3 regions of the Mesoaciditoga sp. genome follow, and region 1 is predicted to be linked to each of the others. Evidence: riboswitches for the same ligand, from Rfam matches in the RefSeq annotation. Region 1 holds a riboswitch; each other region holds the start of a gene.
What was found. A riboswitch is a leader RNA that binds a small molecule or an ion and turns the genes downstream of it on or off. The one in region 1 is predicted to bind cobalamin.

Region 1 (2,265 bases):
CGATTGATGAATCAAAAAAACGTGGTATAACTCTTATTGGCTTTGCCCGTCAAAATAGGGCAAACATTTACTCTTGTTTTGAAAGAATTAAGACTTCTAAATCTTAAAAACTCATGTTGTGCGTGAATATTACGAAGAACAATTTTTTCGAAGTTCTGTCAAAACGTCTTGGCTCTTTTAGTTGGGGTTTTCAAGCTTGCGATTTAATTTTTTGAAACGTTTTGTAACATTAACGCACAATGTGAGTTAGAAGTTTCCTTTTTTTGCAATTGATCCCAGCATTATAAGTTCAAACCCATCGAAAAGCAAACTTATGCCAACGATCAACCCAACCCAAAATATGGAACTGAAAGGCCATCCCATTATCATCCAAATTCCCAAGAATATGGACAGCGTACCGTTTAAAATGGCAAGCAATGCGCTCAATTTCGAACCAGCTATATCGAATGCAAAAGTGAAGTTTGAAAAAGCATCGATCAACAGGTAAGCTGAAAACATAATACCCAGTGCTGCAACACCAATTCCGGGGAAAATGAGCATAAGCAAACCAGTTATAAAAAGCACAACAGATTTGAGCCAGGCACCGTGAGATTTTTTGTAACTTTTAAAAGTGGCGTACGCTGTGAAAATGGAACTTGTAACGAGAACGCTACCAAAGAAAACCGCCGCGCTCAGACTCATTATTGGAGGGATTAAAATCCCAAGAGTTCCAACTATTACCATCAATATTCCAGCAACTATTGAATGTTTTGAGAATTTCTGTAAGACTTCTTTTTCGAAAATCATGGCAGTTCCTCCTATTTCATCTTAACTTTTTTCATCTTTAAACCATCTTTCAAAGTAGATCATAGCATACATATGCTATAATTTCCCAGTCTACGAGGAACTCTGGTGAAAATCCAGGGCGGGCCCGCCACCGTGACCGGCTACGAAACTCATAACAAAGCCACTGACAAATGTTCGGGAAGGCATGAGAAGTAGGATGAAACCGGAAGCCGGGAAACTCATGACACCACGCCTTCGTGGAGAGAGGCTGGTGAAAACTATTCTGCACTTTTTGCCTCTTTTCCATGATTGCCAAAAAAATTTAAATGAGGTGATCTTCAAATGGAAAAAGGATACGTTCAAGTTTACACGGGAAATGGAAAAGGGAAAACCACCGCCGCCATCGGTCTTAGCGTGAGAGCCGTAGGGGCTGGATTGAAAGTCTCTTTTATTCAGTTTATGAAGGGTCAGTACACGAGCGAATTGGAAAGTTTTAAAAAACTTGGAATAGAATTCTATCAAGGCGGACGGCCAGAATTCGTAATAGGCGGTCCGAAAAAAGAAGATATAGAAGCGGCAGCAAAAACTCTTGAATTAGCGAAAGAAAAAGTCACCAGCGGAAAATACGACGTTGTGGTGTTGGACGAAGTCAATGTGGCTATTTATCTAGGGCTTATAAAAGAAGAAGATATTCTAAAGCTTATAAAAGAAAAGTCTTCTTCAACCGAGATAATTTTAACCGGTAGATATGCCACTGATAATGTGATGAAAATGGCTGATTTGGTAACTGAAATGAAAGAGATCAAGCATTATTTCAATGCGGGAGTCCAAGAAAGAGTTGGAATAGAAAAATAGGACCATTTGATTTCGAATGCTGGGGGAAAAAGTGGAAAAAAAAAAGCATTTTAAAGGTAAAAAATCTTAAAAAGCATTATCGTGATGTGAAAGCGGTCGATGGCATATCATTTGATGTCTTCAAGGGAGAAGTTTTTACGTTGTTAGGACCAAACGGGGCCGGTAAAACGACAACTTTAGAAATATTGGAAGGATTGAAAAAACACGATGAAGGAGATGTGTTTCTTTTCGGAACACACATAAAAAATGGAATTCCGCTTAGTTTGAAAGAAAGAATTGGTGTCGTGCTTCAAGAAAATAACTTCATTGAGCATCTCAGCGTTGTTGAAACTTTAAAGACCTTTAGAGGATTCTACTCCAGTGGGCTAAGAATAGAGGAAATCCTTAAAATAGTGAGCCTTGAAGATAAGAAAAATACAAGAGTTGAGAAATTATCCGGTGGACAACGGCAACGCCTTGCCATAGGCGTTGCGTTGGCTGGAAATCCCGATCTCATTTTCATGGATGAGCCAACAACGGGACTGGACCCTCAGGCGAGGAGAAACGTATGGGACATGATAGTGAATTTAAAAGAAAAAGGTAAAACGATCTTTCTCACGACTCATTATATGGAAGAAGCCGAATTTTTATCCGACTACGTTTACA
Region 2 (2,265 bases), on a different contig from region 1:
AAGGTTGGTATTACAATCCAATGAGCTTAATGGCTGGATTGGATTTCTATAAACTTTCTAAGTGATGGTATACTTACCAGCGCGTCCAACGAAGCGAGCCGAGGGAGCCCCCGCCCTCGGCTTCGATTTATAATATAAAAAAATGGCAATTGGAGGAATTGAAATGAGAGTTAGCGAAGCGTTAAAGATATTTGAAGAGCTGGTACCATTAAATCTTACAGAAAAATACGATGCCGTCAATGGTCTTCAAATTGAAGGCGCAGATGTGGATGTCAAGTGTATTTTGACTTGTCTGGATGTTACACCGACAACTGTTAAGATGGCGATAGAACGCGGCTGTCAAATCGTTATATCTCATCATCAGCCAATAATTATCCCTTCAAGGACCGTTTTAAAATCTGATTGGTACGGCGAAATAGTGAGCCTGGCGTTGAAGCATGACATAACCATCTACAGTATTCACACGGCTTACGATTCCGTGAAAGGGGGATTGAACGATTACGTCGGAAAGCTTATAGGTCTTGAAAATATGCACCCTTTGCAGCATCATAACGGTGATCAGAGTAGCCCGCATGGAATGGGAAGAATAGGAGTGTTAAAAAAAACTTTGTCATTAAATGACTTTGCCAAGCAGGTAAAAGAAAAACTCAGCGCATCCACTTTGAAAATTGTAGGGGATGGGAAAAAGCCAATTCAAAAAGTTGCAATTGGAACGGGGAATGGACTGGCGCTGATAGATGATGTTTTGAAAAGCGATGTAGATGTTTACGTTACTGGAGATGTTCAGTATCGTGACATAAGGAAGATGGTTCAAAATAAGATGGCAATGATAGCAATCGAGCATGATGATACGGAAAAATTCTTTTCTAAATCGATAAGGGAAAAACTTGAAAGAAGGTTTCCTTACTTACAGTTCGTGGAGTTCAACGACAAATTTTATCATGTACTGGATTGATTAACTGCGATCGAAATGTTATAATCCGATTAACTTAAAAATTGAATACCTCCGAAGGTAAAGGTACTTAATAAGTTTAATAGGGAAGATAGTGAAAATCTATCACGGCCCAGCCACCGTGATCAGGGACGAAATCTGCAATAGCCACTGACTTTTTGTTGGGAAGGCGCAGAAAGTAGGATGATCTGAGAGTCGGGAGACCTGCCTTTATCCGGAGAGCTTCTCAACCTCTAGGGAGGAGTGAGAAGATATTTTATTGTTGGAGGTGATTTTATGAAATTGCATGAATTTCTTTCTAAAGAGATCATGCGCTCTTACGGAATTCCCGTACCAAAGTCCTTCCTTGTAAGAAAAGGAGAATCTCCAAAGAATTTTTTTCTTCCTTGCGTTTTGAAATCTCAAGTTTTGGTTGGAAGCAGAATGAAAAATGGTGGTGTGCTCTTCGTCAATACGCCTCAAGAGTTTGAACATGGACTCAAAATTCTTCTTGGAAAAAAGATAAAATATGAAATTCCATTTGGGGTGCTGGTTGAAGAAAAAATTCCAACAAAACACGAACATTATCTTTCACTAATTCTTGATAGGGATGAGAAGGATATCTCTCTTATATACTCAAATGACGGCGGAATTGATGTGGAAACTTCACAGAATTTTGTCAAAGGGCAATTCGATAGGATGGTAAAAAATATTGATCCAAGAACCGCGAAAATTGCTCTTATTTTGAGAAGAATAGCTTTAGAAAAAGATATAACACTTCTTGAAATAAATCCTCTTGGCGAAATGGAAAATGGAGAATTTATAGCACTTGATGCAGTTTTTTATTTAGACGATTCAGCAATTTACAGGCAATCCTGGGTCAAAAAATTTGCAGAAGAAAATCCTTATCCATTTAATTATGTTAAGTTAGAAGGAAATATAGGAATAATCGGGTGCGGAGCCGGCATAGTAATGGCAACCATAGATATGGTTAAGCTTTTCGGCGGTGAGCCAGCTGATTTTTTAGACCTTGGCGGAGGGGCTAACAAAGATGTTACAGTGTTTGCACTTGAAACACTTAAAGGTTATGGAATTAGAAAAACCATTATGAATATATTTGGCGGGATCACAAAATGCGATGAAATAGCGAGGGCTATTGTCGATTTCAAAAAGAGAAACCCAGATTACATGCTCTACGTTAGGTTAACCGGGACAAACGAAGAAAAAGCAAAAGAGGTATTAGAAAAAAATCATATTAATTATTACAACGACATGTATTCAATGGTGAAAAGCGCTGTGGCAGGTGATGAGATGTGATTACAGGAAAAGAAAGA
Region 3 (2,265 bases), on a different contig from region 1:
ATCCGAGCAAAATTCTCGGAAGACGAAGCTGCAATATGATAACATTTTGAACGTTAGAAACCTTCATACCTACCAAACTTTTGAAGATATCTGAGATGGGAATGTAAACAGAACCAAATGCCAAATTCAGTAGAACAAAGGCCGTTAAAATGGGGAGGGCGATCAAAAAGCCCCTTCCCCTTTTAAACTTTACCATGCTTTGCTGAAAATATTGTAAAGCTCTTCTAATAGTCCTACAAGCTTTGTGTTAGGCTGCGATGCGATATTTCCATTTATAGCATAAACATGTCCTTCTTGAACGGCTTTGAGATCTTTAAAAGCGGGATAACTTTCAAAAGCTTTGATAGCCGCTTTTTGACCATTGGGAGCGTAGTAAGGCACCAATATGATATCTGGGTTTTGAGAAACTACAAATTCTGGGCTTACGGGTAGCCATCCGTTAGGTCCGGCGTAATTACCTGTAACGTTGACACCACCAGCTAAAGATATGATTTGATTTAAAAAAGAGCCCATGCCAGCCGTCCAAATCTGTTTTCCAGCGCTGCCGTAAAAAACCCTTGGTCTCTTGTCAATTGGCACGTTATAAGCTGCCTTTGAGATCTTCAAAACCTTTTCTTTTAACGCAGACACAAGTTTTTGTCCCTTTTGTGGATCTCCCATAATGGTTGCCACATCCAGCAGATCTCTGTAAATTCCATTAAGATTATTTGCACTTAAAACAAATGCTTTCACGCCTATCTTTGCAAGGCGTTGGTATTGTGAAAGTTGAAATCCGCCAAACATAAAAACCACGTCTGGTCTCAAAGAAAGAATTTTTTCCATGTTCAGTGGGTACATTAAGCCAATGTTCGCTGCCTTTGTGTAAGAGTCGTACTTCGTCACTCCAACCAAATCTTTGGAATACCCTAATTCCAATAAGAAATCTGTTATGGAAGGTGCCGCACTGATAACTCTTTGAGGCGCCGAATTGAATGTAACTACGTGCCCGGCATCATCAACTAACGTTAAAGGATACTGCACGGCAAAAAGCATTGTGAACGCCAAAACGAGTATTACACCAACTATCAAATACTTTTTCATAGCAAAACCTCCTTTTTGAAAAATAAAAAGCCGACTTTTTTAGTCGGCTGGTTTCCCTTTTTAACCATACCACACACTTTCTCCGAGTGGGAGGGTATCTCGAAACAGGCAGGTCTCCTGGCTCTCGGTTCTTCCTCCATCCGCGCCTTCCCGGTTTTCCCAGTGGCATCGTGCGAATGTCGTCCCCGATCACAGTGGCGGGACCGCGCCGGATTTTCACCGGTCTTCCCTTTTAAACTTCTCGTACCTGTTTCCGAAATTATTCTACCACGCTAAGATCTATTTTTCAAGTTTTGATTTTAAAATGGATCAATAAGGGTTTTCTTTTTGTTTTTTTATGGTGTAGAATAGAATTAAGTATTCATGAAGGAGGGAGCAAATATGTCAGGACCACGAGTCGTTAGAGCACCAAGGGGCACTGACCTCACATGTAAGAGTTGGCAAACGGAAGCTCCAATGAGAATGATAATGAACAACTTAGATCCAGAAGTAGCGAGAGATCCGGAACACCTTATAGTCTATGGTGGAACGGGGCGCGCTGCGAGAAACTGGGATGCGTTTGACGCCATCGTTGAAACCCTAAAAAGGCTGAACACGGATGAAACCATGCTGGTTCAATCCGGAAAACCGGTTGCCGTTTTTAAAACTAACGAATGGGCACCGCGTGTTTTGATAGCGAATTCTCTTCTCGTTCCAAAATGGGCAAATTGGGATTATTTTCGAGAGCTTGAAGAACGTGGACTTATAATGTATGGACAAATGACCGCCGGAAGTTGGATATACATAGGAACTCAAGGGATATTGCAAGGAACGTATGAAGTCCTGTACGCCGTCGCGCAAAAATACTTTAACGGAACGCTCGCTGGCACTATAACAGTTACAGCGGGTCTTGGAGAAATGGGAGGAGCACAGCCGTTGGCCGTTACACTGAACGATGGCGTTGTCATAAATGTAGAAGTGGATAAAAGAATGATAGACAGAAGGCTAAAAACCGCATATCTGGACACATGGACGGATTCTTACGAAGAAGCTTTGAAAATGGCAAAAGAAGCAAAAAAGAAAAGAGAACCTCTTTCTATAGGTCTTCTGGCAAACGCAGCGGATGTGTTGCCAAGAATGGTTAAAGAAGGATTCATTCCAGATATCGTAACCGATCAAACGGCTGCTCATGACCCACTTTACGGT

Region 2: it holds a riboswitch for cobalamin, as region 1 does, so the genes downstream of both, ACXJIN_RS00845 (ATP-grasp domain-containing protein) here and ACXJIN_RS04750 (cob(I)yrinic acid a,c-diamide adenosyltransferase) in region 1, are expected to answer to the same signal.
Region 3: it holds a riboswitch for cobalamin, as region 1 does, so the genes downstream of both, ACXJIN_RS02860 (ABC transporter substrate-binding protein) here and ACXJIN_RS04750 (cob(I)yrinic acid a,c-diamide adenosyltransferase) in region 1, are expected to answer to the same signal.

The regions. Positions count from the first base shown of each region.
Region 1 is NZ_JBPNHS010000023.1:21,157-23,421, forward strand. Features, by position in the region: gene ACXJIN_RS04740 (formate dehydrogenase accessory sulfurtransferase FdhD) at 1-107, shown strand, start outside; gene ACXJIN_RS04745 (HdeD family acid-resistance protein) at 247-786, opposite strand; cobalamin riboswitch at 881-1,006, shown strand; gene ACXJIN_RS04750 (cob(I)yrinic acid a,c-diamide adenosyltransferase) at 1,108-1,620, shown strand; gene ACXJIN_RS04755 (ABC transporter ATP-binding protein) at 1,707-2,265, shown strand, end outside.
Region 2 is NZ_JBPNHS010000006.1:7,270-9,534, reverse strand. Features, by position in the region: gene ACXJIN_RS00855 (ABC transporter substrate-binding protein) at 1-65, shown strand, start outside; gene ACXJIN_RS00850 (Nif3-like dinuclear metal center hexameric protein) at 164-955, shown strand; cobalamin riboswitch at 1,000-1,178, shown strand; gene ACXJIN_RS00845 (ATP-grasp domain-containing protein) at 1,229-2,248, shown strand; gene ACXJIN_RS00840 (succinate--CoA ligase subunit alpha) at 2,245-2,265, shown strand, end outside.
Region 3 is NZ_JBPNHS010000014.1:12,699-14,963, reverse strand. Features, by position in the region: gene ACXJIN_RS02865 (FecCD family ABC transporter permease) at 1-166, opposite strand, end outside; gene ACXJIN_RS02860 (ABC transporter substrate-binding protein) at 190-1,080, opposite strand; cobalamin riboswitch at 1,171-1,346, opposite strand; gene hutU (urocanate hydratase) at 1,462-2,265, shown strand, end outside.